DNA from 4 places in the Comamonas serinivorans genome. Region 2 is predicted to be linked to each of the others. Evidence: riboswitches for the same ligand, from Rfam matches in the RefSeq annotation. Region 2 holds a riboswitch; each other region holds the start of a gene.
What was found. Region 2 has a riboswitch for cobalamin ahead of CCO03_RS10940 (ribonucleoside-diphosphate reductase subunit alpha). Riboswitches for the same ligand answer to the same signal wherever they lie in the genome.
Positions count from the first base shown of each region.

Region 1: another riboswitch for cobalamin. It lies ahead of CCO03_RS19270 (TonB-dependent receptor); the one in region 2 lies ahead of CCO03_RS10940 (ribonucleoside-diphosphate reductase subunit alpha).
Region 3: another riboswitch for cobalamin. It lies ahead of CCO03_RS16045 (TonB-dependent receptor); the one in region 2 lies ahead of CCO03_RS10940 (ribonucleoside-diphosphate reductase subunit alpha).
Region 4: another riboswitch for cobalamin. It lies ahead of cobW (cobalamin biosynthesis protein CobW); the one in region 2 lies ahead of CCO03_RS10940 (ribonucleoside-diphosphate reductase subunit alpha).

Region 1 covers NZ_CP021455.1:4,498,747-4,503,216, reverse strand. The annotation lists gene CCO03_RS19275 (ABC transporter substrate-binding protein) at 1-287, opposite strand, end outside; gene CCO03_RS19270 (TonB-dependent receptor) at 389-2,656, opposite strand; cobalamin riboswitch at 2,787-3,063, opposite strand; gene recX (recombination regulator RecX) at 3,511-3,963, opposite strand; gene recA (recombinase RecA) at 4,276-4,470, opposite strand, start outside.
Region 2 covers NZ_CP021455.1:2,574,081-2,578,550, reverse strand. The annotation lists gene CCO03_RS10950 (TauD/TfdA family dioxygenase) at 1-268, shown strand, start outside; gene CCO03_RS10945 (TFIIB-type zinc ribbon-containing protein) at 399-1,196, opposite strand; cobalamin riboswitch at 1,393-1,646, shown strand; gene CCO03_RS10940 (ribonucleoside-diphosphate reductase subunit alpha) at 2,047-4,470, shown strand, end outside.
Region 3 covers NZ_CP021455.1:3,763,053-3,767,522, forward strand. The annotation lists gene CCO03_RS16040 (ATP-dependent DNA helicase) at 1-1,249, shown strand, start outside; cobalamin riboswitch at 1,477-1,732, shown strand; gene CCO03_RS16045 (TonB-dependent receptor) at 1,859-3,985, shown strand; gene CCO03_RS16050 (ABC transporter substrate-binding protein) at 4,145-4,470, shown strand, end outside.
Region 4 covers NZ_CP021455.1:1,244,324-1,248,793, forward strand. The annotation lists gene CCO03_RS05285 (Bug family tripartite tricarboxylate transporter substrate binding protein) at 1-804, opposite strand, end outside; gene CCO03_RS05290 (GntR family transcriptional regulator) at 933-1,610, shown strand; cobalamin riboswitch at 2,098-2,412, shown strand; gene cobW (cobalamin biosynthesis protein CobW) at 2,715-3,755, shown strand; gene cobN (cobaltochelatase subunit CobN) at 3,757-4,470, shown strand, end outside.

The DNA.
Region 1 (4,470 bases), 1.9 Mb from region 2:
CCGGCCAGCCCCAGCGCGCTGACCAGTTCGGTGTTCGACGAAAAGATGGTGACGATGCGTTGCGCCGGGGCGGGCAGGCGCACCTCGCGCCCCAGGGCATCGCGCAGCAGCAGGCCAGGCGCAGCAGGCGCGGCGGACACGGGCTGGAACGCGCGCGAAGGCGCGGCAGCCGCCTGCGTGCCCAGGCCCCACGCCGCCAGCGCCGACACCAGGGTGCGCCGGTGCACGGCCCCGGGTGGGTTGGCCTGCCTGCGGATCCGCGCGGCGCGGTCAGGCAAATGCACCATGAAAGGGGTATCGGGCTGTTGCCGTTTTATATGAAACGGCAGTGGCGTGATACTGCTTCTTGTTGTGCCGAGATTGGGCCGCCTGCCCCACGCGCTGGCCATCAGAACTCGGCCTGCAGGCCCACCTGCCATTCGCGGCCGGGCATGGAGGTGCCGCAGCCGCCGTTCTGGAACGCCGGGTTGGCGATGCAGGGCTGCACGTCGCGCGCGATGAAGATGGGGTGGCGGTTGAGGTTGAACAGGTTGTTCACCCCCGCGAACACCTTCACGCGCGGGCTCACGCGGTAGTCGCCGCGGAAGTTCCAGACCGTGAACGCGCCCTTGCGGTGGATCCAGGTGCTGCTGGGCTCGCCCTGGGGCACCAGCAAGTTTTCCTCGGTGTCGTACCACATCGGCCCGCGCAGCAAGGCCGTGAGCTGCATGCTCCAGTCGCCCGCGTGGCGGTCGGTGCCGTGGGCCAGGCGCAGGCCGGCCGCCGCTTCGTACTGGTGCATGCGCTGCACGCGGCGGGTGTTGGCCGTGGCCGCCGCGCCCTTGTCCTTCATGGTGAAGTGGTAGTAGCCATTGCCGAACACCGTCAGCGTGTGGCCGCCCAGGCGCGAGCCCAGCAACTGGCCCACGTCGGCGCTGACGCCCAGCTCCAGCCCGCGCGCGACGATGTCGGCGGCGTTGTTGGCGTAGTCCGAGGTGTTGGTGGCGGCGCCGCGCGAGACGGTGGTGATGCGGTTCGCGATCGTGTTCTGGAACAGCGCCGCATCGACCTTCCAGCCCGGCTGGCGGTAGCTGCCACCGACCTCGAACTGGCGGCTGGACTCGGGCTTGAGCTGGGGGTTGCCGAAAATGCGCCCGCCGCCCACGGCGGTGAAGTCGGCCGACAGCTCGCTGGCCGTGGGCGCCCGGAAGCCTGTGGCCGCGCCCACGCGCAGGTTGAGGGCGTCGTCCACCTTCCAGGTGGCGCCGGTGGACCAGGTGAGCTGGTCGTAGTCGCGCGTGGTGGTGACGGCCAGCGGCACGTTGGGGGTCTGGTCGAAGCGCGTCGCGCCCCAGGTCTTGCGCACGCCGGCGCGCACCGTGACGCGGTCGCTCCACAGCGTCTGCGCGTCTTCGAAGTAGAGCGCCTTGGTGTGTTCGGTCTGGTTGTTGTCGTAGGGCGCAACCTGGCCGGTGGGGCCACCGGGCATGGCCACGCGCACGCGGTCGGAGCGCAGGCGGTTTTTCTCGTAGTCGAACCCCACCAGCAGGTCGTTGCTGGCGCTCAGGCGAATCCGCGGCTGCAGGCGCAGGCCCGTGCCTTCGAGCACGCGGCGGTTGTCGTCGCTGGCCGTGCCGGGCACGGCGCTGGTGCCGGAGCGGATGACCGGCGAGGCCCAGTTGAACTCGTCGACATCGCGGAAGCTGTACAGGTGGGCCAGCCAGCTGACGCGCTCGCCGGGCAGGGCGCCGTGCCAGGTCAGGTCGGCCGACTGGTTGTCGCGGTTGTCGCGGCTGTAGGCGTTGGCGCCCGAGCCGCGGAAGCCGGCGTTGTAGATGCCGTCGGTGCGCAGCTGCAGTGCCAGCCGGTGCAGGTTGTTCAGCTGCCAGCCCAGGGCACCCGTGGCGCCGCGCCGTTTCCAGCTGGTGTTGGGCAGGCTGCCACCGCCGCTGCCCGACTGGTAGTCGCCGCGGCCGCCGGCGTTGGCGCCCAGGTACCAGTCCCAGCGGTCGGTGGCGCCGCTGAGCTGGGCTTCGGTGCGCCACAGCCCCCATCCGCCTCCCACGGCCTGTACGCGGTTGCGGCCGCCACTGGCGCCGTTGCGCAGGATGATGTTGATGACGCCGCCCATGTTCTGGCTGCCGTAGACCACCGACGCCGGCCCGCGCACGATCTCGATGCGCTCCACATCCGACAGGCTGAGCTTGGAGAGGTTGGCCGTGCCGGCGCGGCGGCCATTGAGCAGCACCAGCACCTGGCCGCGGTAGTCGCGCCCCTGGCCATCGGTGGTGGCGCCGCGCAGGTTCAGCGAGGTCTGCGCCGCCGTCCATTCGCTGAGGAAGCCCACCGCGTGCTCGGCCAGCAGGTCGGTGAGGGATTTGGCCGACGAGCGCTCGATGTCCTCGCGGGCGATGGTCTGGGTGGTGGCCGCGATGCGTGCCCGCTCCTCGGGCCGTGCCGTGGCCGTCACGAACATGGGCTCCAGCGCGTCGCTCGCGGGCGGGGTGGCGTCAGGGGCCTGGGCCCAGGCCGCAGAGGCCCAGGCGACACAGGCCAAGGCGCAGAGCCGGGTGGTCTGGCGCAGGGGCTGATGGGCACGGGGCAGCGGCTGGGCAGGCGCAAGGCGCGCGGGGTGGCTGGCCAGCCAGGGCAGGTCGAAGGGGAAGCAGGTCCGCATGGTCGTTCCAGAGGCGCTTCGCTCTCCCGCGAAGCGTTGGATCAGGGCACACGCCGCGGTCACGCGCGCCGTCTGGAGCAGGGCAAGACCCGGCCTGCCGCCTGCCCGGACATGCGCCTTCCCGCGGCATCCGAAGCGATGGGAGCAGGCCGGTATCCGGGCTTGCGACAGCTGGCATCGGCCAGGGGCCATGCGCAGCCAGGTCCCGCGCCTTCCCACGCCTCAGAGGGCGCAGTGACCATCGACTGGCGGAGCCAGCGATCTGCGGACCGGATGTGTCGCTTACCGTTGCGGGGGCAGCGCTGGCCTTGCGATAGGTGTTCCCGTCGCGCACCAGCTTCCCGTTTAACCTGCGGGGCGCGGCCGTGTGGCCAGCCCGTTCAGGCACCTTCTCATCGACGCGAACCGCGGGTCGCCTTGCAGCGGCCGCGTGTTCGCAGCGCGAGATTATGGGGGAAGCGCCGTGGCGCGAGCCACCACGGCGCGGCCTGCGGCCCTGTGCCGCGACTCGCCCTGGGCCTTGGGGGCCTGCGCTGGCGCAGGGCGGCAGGGCGTGGCCGCCACACCGCGACGGCCACATCGCGACCCCCGTGCGCTGGACACGGCCGGTGCGCACGTCCTGCCCGACGGTGGTTTGAATGCGAGTCGAACGATGTCGCTGGGCTCGCTGGCGGTGACGGGCAACCGCTTCAAGCGCGCGGGCGCTGCGTGCCGCTGAATCACGCGACCTTGATGCAGTATCCATCCATCGCCGTTTTCAGCAAAACGGCAATGCCTTCATACCCCATGGCATGCATCCGCGATGTCACGCTGCCGCAGGTGGCCGGCCACCAGATGCGCAGCGGAGGCCCGCATCACGCCTCGTCGTCGCGCCAGAGGCGATCGAGCAGCTGCGGGCTGAAGCCTCGGCTGACCATGAAGCGCATCTGCTTGGCGCGGGCCTGGGGCGAATCGGGCCGCTCGCCGAACTTGCGCTGCCAGACATCGCGCGCCCGCGCCAGCTCGCTGCCCTGCAGCTCGGCCATGCTGGCCGCGATCAGGTCGGCGGGCACGCCTTGCTGGCGCATGAGCTGCTGCACGCGCGCACTGCCGTAGCGCGGCGCCTTGCGGTGGACCAGTGCCTCGGCCGCCCGTTGGTCGCTCAGAAAATCCCGGGCCACCAGCCAGTCCAGCACGGCCTGCAGGTCGTCACCTTCTTGCACGTGGCGCGCCAGCTTCTGCGCCAGCTCAGCCCGTGAGTGCTCGCGCAGGCTGAGCAGGCGCAAGGCGCGGCCTTTGAGGCTGAGGGGCGTGGCGGCAGGGGACATCGGAGCGTGGAACGGAAGGCCTGGATCAGGGCATGGTGGGTCGGAGGGACCAACGGCACCAGCCGCTGTGGGGAGGGATCAGGTGGGTGACGGGCATCAGGCCTGAAGCCGTCGAGCGTTGGGCCATCAGCCTGGCCGCGCCGTCGTCGGATGGGCGGCCGGCCGGCCTCGCCAGGGCGTCGCCTGACACCGGCCCCAGGCGAGATGCGCCGCGCCATCGCCACCACGCAGCGCGCGCCGCCATGGGCGGCAGACGCAGCCCAGCCGTGGCCCGAGCAGCGCGCATCGCCAGCGGCCGCGGCCGCCCAAGGGTCACACCTCGTCGTCGCTGCTCACCGGGGCGGCCACGCCATCGGTGGGGAGCAGGGCGATGCCCAGGGACTCGCGCACCTTGTTCTCGATCTCGATGGCCAGGTCCGGGTTCTCGCGCAGGAATTCGCGCGCGTTGTCGCGGCCCTGGCCGATTTTTTCGCCGTTGTAGGCGTACCAGGCGCCAGATTTTTCGAC
Region 2 (4,470 bases):
GGTCATCCACATGCGGCCGCAATCGCAAAGCGATGCGCTGTCGCGTCAGATCCGCGCCACGCAGCAACACCCCACGGGCGCCACGCTGGGCACCGGCGAATCGCTGTCGGCCGAGGAGCTGCACCAGATCGACACCGCCTGCGCCGCGCGCACCGTGCATTGGCGCTGGCAGGCCGGCGACGTGATGCTGGTCGACAACCTGCAGGTCTGGCATGGCCGCAACCCTTATGAGGGCGAGCGCGAAACCCAGGTGGCGCTGCTGAACTGAGGCGTTCGGCCCATGCGAACTGATGCGGCCAGCCGACGGCTTTTGAACGGCTTTGCTTGAGGATTTGAATGGGTATCCGCCATTTTCATTTTGGTTTCAATGAAAATGGCGATATACCTCTGAATGTGCATCAGGCCTCCAGCGGCGGGTCGCTGCGCAGAAAGCGCAGGATGGCCTCGCGCTCGGGTTGCTGGGCCAGCCAGCGCTGAAAGGCCATGGCTTGGTCGAAGGCCGCATCGCCGAGCAGCTCGCGCAGGTGAGCCTCGCGCTGGGCCTGCAGGCGCTGGCGCTGCTGGCTGCGCTGCCAGTACGAGGTGCTGATGTGCGTGATCTTCAGGTGCAGGCCCTGCTGGGCCAGCAGCTCCCACTCGCCGTGGTCGAGCCAGACCAGGGTGCAGGCGAAGCAGAAATCCAGGCCGATGTCGGGCTCGGTCACGCGGTAGCGCAGCATCAGCCGCTGGCAGCTGGGGCAGACGAGGGCGTGCAGGCTGTCGCCGGTGGCCGTGCCCGCGGCCCCGCCTGCTGGCGCGGCCGGGCCGGCGCTGCGGGGCTTGAGCGGAGCCGGCAGCGAATCGGCCCATTCGCCCAGTTCGGGCTCGTCACCCTCGGTGGTCAGGGCCACGGGCAGGGCCGATGGCAGCGCCAGGGCCTGCCAGCTCTGCACGCGCTCGGCCGCGTCCGTCAGCTCGGGCAGGGCGGTGGCGGTCTCGGGATCGGCCGAGGCGTGCAGCGGCTTTTGCCGCGCCACCCAGGTCGAGTATTCGGCGATGTCCACCAGCATGCCCAGGCATTGCTCGCACAGCTGGCAGCTGAGGCCGTTGGTCAGCACGTGCGGATGCAGGCGCGGCCAGCGCGCCGCGTCGGGCGACTGGCGGGCCTTGCAGCTGGGGCAGGTGAGCGCGGTTTCCGTGGGGTGTGGGCTGGACATGGCAGCGACGATTGTTGCGCAAAGCGGTGTCATCGCTGGTCGCTCGACGCCCTCGGGTGTGGCAGATTTTTCACGCCAGGGCGTTTGCGTGCTTGACCCTCTGACGCGGGCCGGTGTTGCCGGCTTGCGCGGGTGCTTGGCACGGCGATTTGCCCGCGGCCGCGGCGCGGATTTTGGGCGAGCTGCCGGGGGCGTGACATAGAATCGCGCCGTTGGTGCCGCTGTTCCACATCGTGGAGCAGGGTTAAACGGGAAGCATGGTCGGTGACGGTGGCTGCACAGCTGCCGTCCCTCGAATGCACTGCCCCCGCAACAGTAAGTGGGTGCTGCGTCTGCACGCAGCCGTCGATCAGGATGGGCCACTGAGGTCAGCAGGAAAGCCCTGCGCCTTGGGAAGGCCGATCGATGGATCCCACCAGTCTGGATACCGGCCAACAGCGACGCCGCGCATCGCGCGCGGCGAGTGTTTCACCTTCCATGCCAGGCGGGGTCGCCGGCACAAGGAGTACGCCATGCCTGTGTGGTGTTGGCCGGCAGCGTTTGCCGCGCGTCTGTTGAGTTCCCCTTTTGCGATTGCCGTGCACTGCATGGCGCGTCCTGTGCACCCCGTTGACGCGTGGTGCACCAGGACCTGGGCATCTGCGTCGGCATGCCCCCCATCCTTCGCCCCGCAACGCGGGCGCTGACCCTCTCTTTTTGATCCACGGCCCGGCGTAGCCCTGGCTCGCTGGTCCGCGTCCCTCCTGCGCGCAGGCGGCTTGGCTTCGCCTGGCTGGTGGCCGTCCGGCCTGGACGGCCACGGCGTGCCGCCTGCGCGTTTCATGCCACCCACTGCCTTTCGAGAGTGCCCATGTCTGCAACCTTGTCTCCTGCGGCGGATGCCGTTGCCACCTTGTCTTGCGAGCCCGCCGCCTGGCTGGCCTATCGGCTCAAGCGCCGCTCGGGCGATGTCGTCGCCTTCGAGCCCGCCAAGATCACCGTCGCCATGGGCAAGGCCTTTGTGGCGGTCAAGGGCGCCGGCGTGGTCACCGCGGCCAGCACGCGCGACGACCTGGAAGCCCTGACCGACACCGTGCTGCGCGCCTTGCAGCGGCTCAAGCCCACAGGCGGCAGCTTGCTGATCGAGGACGTACAGGATCAGGTGGAGCTGGCCCTGATGCGCTCCGGCCACCACGACGTGGCACGTGCTTACGTGCTGTACCGCGAGGCCCGCGCCCAGGAGCGCGCGACCCTGGCCACGCTGGAGGCGGCCCGCACGGGCGCCTCGGCAGCAGCCACCACCCTGCGGGTGCGACGGCCCGACGGCAGCCTGGTGCCGCTGGACCTGGCTGCGCTGGCACAGCGGGTGGCGGCCGCCTGCGGGGGCCTGGGGGCCGACGTGCAGCCCGCGCCCGTCATGCAGGAGGCCGAGCGCACGCTCTACGATGGCGTGGCCGAGGCCGAGGTGGACAAGGCCCTGCTGCTGGCCGCGCGCACGCGCATCGAGCTTGATCCGGGCTACAGCCAGGTGTCGGCCCGCTTGCTGCTGGACAGCGTGGCTCGTGAGGTATGGGGTGAAACGGTGCCGGCTCATGATCGGCAATCGGCCTATACCACCCACTTCGCCGCGCTGATCGAACGTGGCATCGCGGCCGATCTGCTGAACGCCGAGCTGCGCGGGTTCGACCTGCCGCGCCTGGCGGCCGTGCTCCGGGCCGAGCGCGACGAGCAGTTCGACTACCTGGGCCTGCAGACCCTGTACGACCGCTACTTCCTGCACATCGCCAAGCGCCGCATCGAGATGCCGCAGCAGTTCTTCATGCGCGTGGCCATGGGCCTGGCCCTGCGCGAGGACGACCGCAACGCGCGCGCCATCGAGTTCTACGAGCTGCTGTCGTCCTTCGACTTCATGAGCAGCACGCCGACGCTGTTCAACAGCGGCACGCCGCGCTCGCAGCTCTCGTCGTGCTACCTGACCTCGGTGCCGGACGACCTGGGCGGCATCTACGGCGCCATCCGCGACAACGCGCTGCTGTCCAAGTTCGCGGGCGGCCTGGGCAACGACTGGAGCCGCGTGCGCGCCCTGGGCGCCCACATCCACGGCACCAACGGCGAATCGCAGGGCGTGGTGCCCTTCTTGAAGGTGGTGAACGACACCGCCGTGGCCGTGAACCAGGGCGGCAAGCGCAAGGGCGCCGTCTGCGCTTACCTGGAGACCTGGCACCTCGACATTGAGGAGTTCCTGGAGCTGCGCAAGAACACCGGCGACGACCGCCGCCGCACGCACGACATGAACACGGCGAACTGGATTCCCGACCTGTTCATGCGCCGCGTGCTGGCCAAGGCCGAGTGGACGCTGTTCTCGCCCTCGGACGTGCCCGAACTGCACGACCTGTACGGCAACGCTTTCAACGCCGCGTATGAAGCCGCAGAGGCCAGGACGCAGACCGGCGAGATCGCGCACTTCAAGCGGATTCCGGCGCAGGACCTGTGGCGCAAGATGCTCTCGATGCTGTTCGAGACCGGCCACCCCTGGATCACCTTCAAGGACCCGTGCAACCTGCGCTCGCCGCAGCCCCACGTGGGCGTGGTGCATTCGAGCAACCTGTGCACCGAGATCACGCTGAACACCAGCGACGACGAGATTGCCGTGTGCAACCTGGGGTCGATCAATTTGGCGCGCCACCTGGTTTTGGTCGAATCGGCCCAGGGTGACAGTCAGGCCGCAGATGCGGGCGCCTTCCTGACGCTGGACCTGGCCAAGCTGCAGCGCACGGCGCGCACCGCCATGCGCATGCTGGACAACGTCATCGACATCAACTACTACGCCGTGCCGCAGGCCGCCGCCTCGAACGCGCGCCATCGCCCAGTGGGCCTGGGCATCATGGGCTTTCAGGATTGCCTGTATCAGCTGCGCCTGCCCTATGCCAGCGCGGGCGCGGTTGAGTTTGCCGACCGCAGCATGGAAGCCGTGTGCTACTTCGCCTACGCCGCGTCGAGCGAGCTGGCTGCGGAGCGCGGCCGCTACGAAAGCTACGAGGGGTCGCTGTGGAGCATGGGGCAGTTGCCGTTGGATACGCTGGGCCGTCTGGCCGATACCCGATTGCCCGGTGAATTGGACGTGGACCGCAGCCAAACCCTGGACTGGGACGCGCTGCGGGCGCAGATCGCCCGACACGGCATGCGCAACAGCAACTGCGTGGCCATTGCGCCCACGGCCACCATCTCCAACATCGTGGGGGTCGATGCCTCCATCGAGCCGTGCTTTGGCAACCTCTCGGTCAAGTCCAACCTC
Region 3 (4,470 bases), 1.2 Mb from region 2:
GCACAACCTGGTCGACCGCGCGCGCCGCATGTACAGCGCCGAGCTGTCGCCCTTCACGCTGGCCGCCGCCCGCCAGCAGGCCACCGGCCCGGTGCGGACGGCGCTGGACCGCCTGCGGCGCTGCTGCACGGCCCTGGCCAGCACGCAGACCGCCGACTACGCCGTGCTGGACGCCGTGCCGCCCACGCTGCTGACGGCGCTGCAGCGCGTCACCCAGGCCGTTGGCCAGGCCCAGGATGCAGGCCTTCAGGCGCTGGGCGAGGACCTGCTGGCCCTGCATTTCGAGGCCCTGCAGCTGCTGCAGCTTGCCGAGCAGTTCGGCCCCCACGCGCTGTTCGACATCGCCCGCCTGCCCGCGCGCGCTACCGATCGGCCGCACGCCCGCGCCAGCGCCGTGCTCGGCATCCGCAACGTCATCCCCGCGCCGCACCTGGCGCCCCGGCACGCCAGCGCGCAAGCCACGGTGCTGTTCTCGGGCACGCTGAACCCGCCGGCCTTCTACCGCGACCTGCTGGGCCTGCCGCCGACCACGGCGCAGGTCGACATCGACACGCCCTTCGCGGCCGACCAGCTGCAGGTGCACGTGGTGCGCGAGGTCTCGACGCGCTGGGCCGATCGCGCGCAATCGCTCACCCCCATCGCCGACCTCGTGGCGCAGCAGCACGCCCGTGCACCGGGCAACTACCTGTGCTTTTTCAGCAGCTTCGACTACCTGCAGCGCGTGGCCGAACGCCTGCGCGAGCGCCACCCCGCGCTGCCGCTGTGCCTGCAGACCCCGGCCATGGACGCAGCCGGCCGCGAGGCCTTCCTGGCCGGCTTCACCGAGACCAGCCGCGTCGTCGGCCTGGTGGTGCTGGGCGGCGTGTTTGCCGAAGGGGTGGACCTGCCCGGCCGCCGGCTCATCGGGGCCTTCGTGGCCACGCTGGGCTTGCCGCAGCTGGGGCCCGTCAACGACGCGATGCGGCGCGTGCTGGCCCAGCGCTTCGGCGCACGCCAGGGCGACGACTACACCTACCTCTACCCCGGCCTGCGCAAGGTGGTGCAGGCGGCGGGCCGCGTGATCCGCAGCGAGGACGACCGCGGCACCATCCACCTCATCGACGACCGCTACGGCCGGCCCCACGTGCAAGCCCTGCTGCCGCGCTGGTGGCGGCTGCAGGCGGCTTCTGCGGCTACCGCGCCGGTGTCCGGGTCGGCGCCGGCCCCCTCGCCCTCAGCGAGCCACGCTGAGGCGGCGCGCCACGCGTGAACGCCCGGTGCGGCGGGGCGCCGGCCCGCACGCCGGCGAACGGCGAACGGCGAACGGCGACGCATCCTTCATGGTCTTCATGGCGACTTGAAGGCAGTACAGTCCTGCTACCGATATTTAACAAAAGGCCATGGGTGCATACCTATCCTGGTTGTCACCGGGCACGCCATTTTCGCGTCGCGTGCGCGGCCTCGTCCCGCGCCGCGTGGGCTACACTCCGCCGCGCTGATTTCAGCCCATGCACAGGTGCTCGCTTCGCGAGTGAAACGGGAACAAGGTCGGGTCAACCCCGCAAGCCTTGGCTGCCCCCGCAACGGTAGACAGACAGCACGCCCCGCGCTTCGCCCTCTGGCGAAGCGCAACCACTGAGTTCAGTCTGGCCACGGTCTCCACGTGGCCCAGACGCTTGGGAAGGTGGGTGTGCACCTCGACCTCAGGGTCGATGCTGTGAGCCCGGAGACCGGCCTGTTCGTGGTTCGCCATGCGCTCCTTCGGGGGCGCATGACCTCATGACTGTCTGCGGGGTGTGGACGGCGTCTGAGCCTGTGGCCACTCAGCGCCGCACGCTCTGGCTTGCCGTGTCACATCAGGTGGAATGAGACCTTTGACATGACCCAAGCCACTCCGGCCGCTCGCGCCGTTCGTCCCGTGTTGCGCCCAGCCCATGCGCTGCGCCCAAGCCCTCTGCTCGCATCCTGGATGCTGTGCTGCCCCCTGCTCGCCACCGCGCAGGACACGCTGCCCAGTGTGCAGGTGACGGCCGACGCCGTGCCCTCGGCGCTGCAGACGCCTGCCACCTCGGGCACCCACTTGCCCGTGACAACGCAAGACCTGCCCGCCAGCCTCAGCGCCATCACCGCCCGGCAGGCCGAAGAACGCGCCGACTTCGGCGTGGCCGATGCCGTCACGCGCACCGTGGGCCTGACCAGCACCGCCTCGCCCGGCAACGGCGGCATGGCGTTTTCCAGCCGCGGCTTCAGCGGCGTCAACTCGGTGGGCGTGGCCGAGGACGGGCTGAGCCTGCCCGTGGCCGCCGGCACCATCACCTACCCCAATGCCGCCTGGGGCTACGAGCGTTTCGAGGTCTTGCGCGGCCCCGGCTCGCTGATGTTTGGCAGCGGCACGATGGGCGCCACGGTCAACGCCATCCGCAAGACCCCCAGCGCAGACCGGCAGACCGAGATGCTGCTGGGCGGCGGCCAGCATGGCACCGCCCGCGCCGGCCTGGGCACCACCGGTGCGCTGGCACCTGGCCTGAGCTACCGCATCGACGCCTATGGCGAGCGCACCGATGGCGAGCGCCCACTGGGCCGCAGCACCAACGCCAAGCTCATGAACGCCCTGCGCTGGCAGGCCAGCGACACGCTGCGCTTTGACCTCACGGCCGACTTCAGCGACACCCAGCCCGAGCGCTACTTCGGCACGCCCACCGTGGATGGGCGCGTGGCCCGCGCGCTGCGCCACCAGAACTACAACGTGCGCGACAGCGACATCCGCTACCTGGACCGCCGCGTCAAGTTCAAGGGCGAGTGGCAGGTCCGTCCCGGCCTCACGCTCCGGAACGAGAGCTACCACTTCAGCTCGGACCGCCACTGGAAAAACATCGAGGCCTACGGCTACAACCCGGCCCAGCAGACGGTGGCGCGCTCCGACTACCTGGAGATCGGCCACGACCTGACGCAGAGCGGCAACCGGCTGGCCTTGTTGGCCGAAGCGGGCCAACACAAGCTCGCCGCGGGCTGGGACCTGTCGCGCTCGCGTTTCAAGGCCTTGAACAGCTCGCCCTACACGGGCTCATCGGTGGTCGATGCCCTGAACCCGCAGCATGGCGTGTGGGACAGCCCCGATCCCTACGCGCTCAAGCTCTCCAACGCCATCCGCCAGAACGCCCTCTACCTGGAAGACGCCTGGCAGCTCCACGACCAGTGGCTGCTCATGGCCGGCCTGCGCCGCGACTGGTACGACTTCGACCGCCGCGACGTGGTGTCGCAGGCCACGCTGGCCAAGAAGCTGGCCGGCACCTCGTGGCGCCTGGGCCTGACGCACACGCTGAACGACCGCACCAACGTGTACGCCCAGGTCAGCACCGGCCACGACCCCGTGACCAGCCTGTTGTCGCTGGCCGCGTCGCAAAGCGGCTTCACGCTGAGCCGTGGCCGCCAGGTCGAGCTGGGCATCAAGCAGCAGCTGCCCGACCCGCGTGGTGAGTGGGCGCTGGCCGTGTACGACATCCGCAAGGACGACATCATCACGCGCGATCCGCTGCAACCCACGGTGTCCATCCAGGGCGGCAGCCAGTCCTCGCGCGGCATCGAACTGTCGGGCGCGCTGCAGGCCAGTCGGGCCTGGCGCTTCGAGGGCAACCTGGGCTGGGTCGACGCCCAGTTCGACGAGCTGCGGGAAGGCGCCACCGGCATCGACCGCTCGGGCAACCGCCCGGCCAACGTGCCGCGCGTCACCGCCAACGTGTGGGCGCACTACACCGTGGGCGACTGGCGCGCCTCGCTGGGCCTGCGCCACGTGGGCAAGCGCTACAGCAGCAACGCCAACACCACCTACCTGCCGTCGTACGTGGTGGCCGATGCCGTGGTCAGCTGGCGCATGAACCGCCAGGTCAGCTTCAACCTGGTCGGGCGCAACCTGGCGAATCGCCTGTACGCCCAGTCGTCGTACGGCAGCCAGTGGCTGCTGGGCCGCGGCCGCCAAGTCGAGCTCAACGCGCAACTGCGCTTCTGAGGCATGCGCGTCACCGCCCTTGCCCTCCTCCTGGCGCTGGCACTCGGCGCGTGTGGCCCGCGCAGCGCGCCAGCGCCAGCTCACCCAAACGCAGTACCTGGCGTCACCGTCAATGTGTGCGGCGTACCCACCGCATACCCCAAGGAGCCCAAGCGTGCCGTGACCTACGACGTGGGCATCACCGAGATGTTCCTGTTCCTGGGGCTGGCCGACCGGCTGGTGGGCTACGCCGGCATCCCCGATGGCAAGGAGATTGCGCCCGAGTTCGCGCCGGCGCTGGCGCGCCTGCCCAAGCTGTCCACCCAGGGCATGAACCTCGAAACGCTGGTGAACGCCGGCACCGACTTCGTCTTTGGCGGCTGGAGCTACGGCTTTCGCCAAGGTGGGGTGACGCCCGAGCTGCTGGCCCGCCACGGCATCGCGTCGTACGTGCTGACCGAGTCCTGCATCCACGTGGCCGCACGCAGCGAGGTGCGGCTGGAAGA
Region 4 (4,470 bases), 1.3 Mb from region 2:
GATGTCGGCATGCAGCTTGTTGACCACGGCTGCCGGCGTGCCGGCCGGTGCGATGTAGCCCAGCCAGGCGCCGACGTTGAAGTCGGGCACGCCCTGTTCCTGCAGCGTGGGCACATCGGGGGCCAGCTGCGCCCGCTTGCTGGTGCTGACGGCGATGGCGCCCAGTTTGCCGTCCTTGACGTGCGGCATGGTCGACACCACGGTGTCGAAGGTCATGTCCACGTTGCCGCCGATCACGTCGGCCTGCGACTGCGCGCTGCCCTGGTAGGGGATGTGGCGGAACTTCAGCCCGGTCTTGCCCTGCAGGATCTCGACCAGCAGGTGGCTGGTGGTGCCCACGCCGATGGTGCTGTAGGTCAGGGCGTCGGGCTTGCTGGCGGCGAACTTGCGCAGGTCGTCAAAGTTCTTGAAGCCGTGCTTGGGGTTGGCCACCAGCAGGTAGGGCAGCCAGGTGGTCTGGGTGACGAACTCGAAATCCTTGAGGGGGTCGTAGTTCAGCTGCTTGTTCACGTGCGGGTTGATGTTCAGCGGCGCCGTGGCCGACAGCGCCAAGGTGTAGCCGTCGGGCTTGGCGCGCTTGAGCTGAGCCACGGCCATGCTGCCGCCCACGCCGGGCTTGTTGTCGATGACCACGGGCTGGCCCCACTTCTTGCTCAGGTCTTCGCCAATGATGCGGGCCACCGCGTCGGTCGACGTGCCGGGCGGAAAGCCGATCAGCACGGTCACGGGGCGGCTGGGGTAGTCCGCGGCCAGCGCGGTGGTCATGGTGGCGATGCCGATCGCCGTCGCAAGCAGGTTGCGCATCGTGTCTCCTGGGATAAGGCTTGTGGGGTTTGTTTTCAACGATATTATTGATAATCTCATTGGCCATAGACATCGGGTTATCCCGAGCCCGCCACCTCATCGACAATTGCGTGATGGATGTTTCTGCCATGACCCGCCGCCCTGAAACCGCACCGCCGTGCTCGGCCGCCGGCCTGGTGACGCAGCTTGAGGAAGACATCGTGTTCGGCCGGCTGCACCCGCGCGAGCGGCTGGTCGAGGACGAGCTGATGGCCCGCTTCGAGGCCAAGCGCCACGTGGTGCGCGAGGCGCTGGCCTCGCTCGACCGCATGGGCCTGGTCGAGCGCCGGCGCAACGTGGGTGCCTTCGTGCGCAGCTTCAGCACGCAAGAGGTGGAGGAGCTGTACGACCTGCGCAGCCTGCTCGAGGTTGAGGCGGCGCGGCAGATCGCCCTGCCGCTGGCGCCGCAGGCCCTGGACGAGCTGGTTGCCATCCAGCACCGGCACGATGAGGCCGTCGCCCAGGGCCACGCGCGCGAGGTGTTCGTGGTCAACCTGGCGTTCCACAAGACCCTGTTCACGCTGGCCGGCAACCGCACGCTGGCCCGCGCGATCGAGGAGTACGCGCGGCAGACTTACGCCATCCGGTTTGCCGGCCTGGTGTCGGCCGAGTACCGCAGCAAGGCGCGCGACGAGCACTGGCAGATGATCGAGGCCCTGCGCCGCAACGACAGCCCGACCCTGCAGGCCCTGTGCCGCGCGCACCTGCGCCCCTCGCAGGATGCTTACCTGCAGACCCAGCGCTTGCGCGACGCCACCGGCGGCTGAGCGGCCACGGCCGGGCAGAAGGGGCGCGGTTCCACGGCTTCGGCGTTTGCGTTGCGCGGTGACTGGCCTTGCGCTCACCAACGGCGGCAGGCAGAGGGGCGTGGGGGCGGCTCCGCGAGCCTGGACCGCGAACCGCACGTCACGAACGGCGCGTCACGAACGCGGCCAGCCAGGCCAGCGCAGGCCGCGGTGTCTTGCCTTGCGCATCCCACAGGCCAGTGCGGTGCCGACGCAAGCCGGCCGCCGCTGACGGTCTTTGGCGGCACCATCGCGCTTGGCCGGTTCCGGGTGGCCGTCCGCGACGCGGTTCGCGTGGCGGCTGGCCGTGTCCGAGGCTGACCGCCCGTGGCCGGCGCCGCGTCGCGTGGACCTCACTCGTGTCAGCGACCCGCATCGCCGGTGAGCCACGACCCTGTTCGGGTTGAACGGGACTGCGCTGGCCCGGGGCCCAGTCCGGCGCTGTCTATAATTTTCGGGCGCCGGGTTTGGCCTGGCGCTCGGTGTTGGTGCCTGCAGCAGCAGGCTGAAATGGGAAGCAGGTGATTCTGCGCCGCAGGCAGTATGACTGGGTTGCCGTTGGATATTCAACGGGAACTGGTTGATACTGCCGCTGAGCGACACAATCCTGCACTGCCCCCGCAACGGTGATTGGTTGGTGAGGCTCCGGGTCAGGCGACCCAGCCACTGGGGTTTGGGCGGTGTCTAGCAGGGCGCCGCCGGACCGTGGGAAGGCGAGCATCACGCGTGGCTGGCGCCACTTCATGCCATCAGTCCGGAGACCGGCCACCCCGATTCGCAGCTGCGGCCCGTGCGCCGCAGCCATTTCCGCTCTTGAACCCGGCGGGGTAGCCGGGACTGGATGGTTGGCATGTCTGTCGTGAATCGCGCGCCTGTGGCCAGGCGCGCCCCGCCTCGAACCCCGGCCTGGGGTGGTGCGTGGGCGGCGCCGGCGCGCTCCGCCCGCGTCCCCGCTCTTGCGCGCGTTCCTGCACGGGACCCCGTGCGGTCCGGCGCGGGTCCGCGTCCCCCCTTGTCCTGATCCCTTTTCGTTGACCGCCTGCCGCGCGACGCGCCGTTGCGTGGCGGCTCCCATGGGCTTTTCACATGCACGCCAAAAAGATTCCCGCCACCATCGTCACCGGCTTCCTGGGCAGTGGCAAGACCACGCTGTTGCGCCATATCCTGAGCAACGCCCAGGGCCTGCGCATCGCGGTCATCGTCAACGAGTTCGGTGAACTCGGCATCGACGGCGACATCCTGCGCAGCTGCGCGCTCGAATGCGCCGAAGACGGTGGCACCGAGCAGGTTGGCCAGCTGTACGAGCTGGCCAACGGCTGCATGTGCTGCACGGTGCAGGAAGAGTTCTTCCCCGTCATGAAGCAGCTGGCCGAGCGCCGCGACGACATCGACGTGCTGCTGATCGAAACCAGCGGCCTGGCCTTGCCCAAGCCGCTGGTGCAGGCCTTCCGCTGGCCCGAGATCGCCAACGTGTTCACGGTCGATGGCGTGGTGACCGTGGTCGACGCGCCGGCCACGGCGGCCGGCCAGTTTGCGGCCGACCCGGTGGCGGTGGACGCGCAACGCCGCGCCGACGACAACCTGGACCATGACGCCAGCCTGCACGAGCTGTTCGAGGACCAGCTCTCGGCCGCCGACCTGGTGGTGGTGAGCAAGGTCGACCTGGTGGACGAGGCCGCGCTGGCCGAGGTCGAGGCGCTGGTGCGGGCCGAGGTGCCGCCCGAGGTCAAGCTGGTGCGCGCCGAGCGCGGCGCGCTGCCGCTCAGCGTGGTGCTGGGGCAGGGCAAGGCGGCCGAAGACAGCATCGAAGGCCGCCACAGCCACCACGACCACGACGAGGACCACGACCACGACGACTTCGATTCGCTGGACCTGGACCTGGGCGAGCAGGACCCGCAACGCCTGCTGGCGGCCCTGGCCGAGGTGGTCAAGGCGCACGACGTGCTGCGCGTCAAGGGCTTCGTCGCCGTGCGCGGCAAGCCCATGCGGCTGCTGGTGCAGGGCGTGGGCAAGCGCATCGACCACTACTTCGACCGCGCCTGGGCCAAGGACGAGGCGCGCACCACGCGCCTGGTGTTCATCGGCCGCGACCTGGACGCGCAGCGCCTGCAGCACGCGCTGGCCTGACATGCACCTGCTGAGCACCCAGCCGGGCCGCTTCGTCGAGGACGAGGCCATCGTCACGCGCCTGAACCAGACCCCGGCCGAGATCGTCGTCCTCAGCTCGGCCGACACCACGCTGGCCCTGCTGTCGGCCGCGCGCACCCACCTCGCGGCGCAGGACCCGGACTTTCCCGGCCTGCGGCTGGTCAACCTGCTGCACCTGCGGCAGAACGCCTCGCTGGACCTGTACGTGGACGAGGTGCTCGCGTCGGCCCGCGTGGTCGTGGTCGACCACCTGGGCGCGGCCTCGAGCTGGACCTACGGCATGCAGTGCATCACCCAGCTGGCGCGCGACCGCGGGCAGCAACTGGTCATGTTCTCGGGGGATCAGCAGGAGGACCCGGACCTGCTGGCCCGCAGCACCGTGGCCGTGGCTCAGGCGCGCCTGCTGTGGCAGTACCTGCGCGCCGGCGGCGTGGCCAATGCGGTGGGGTTTTTGCAGGTGCTGGCGCAGGGCATGGCGCCGGCCGGCAGCTCACCGCTTCGCCCGCCGCCACCACCACCGCGGGTGTATCCACCGGTAGCAGTATATGTACCTTTGCGTTGGATGGAAAACGGCAACCCCGGCATACTGGGTGATGTCAATGCGCTGAAAGCCAGCCGCTGGCAGCCGGGCAACCCCGTGGCCGTGCTGGTGTTTTACCGCGCGCACCTGCTGGCGGGCAACACGCTGGCCTTC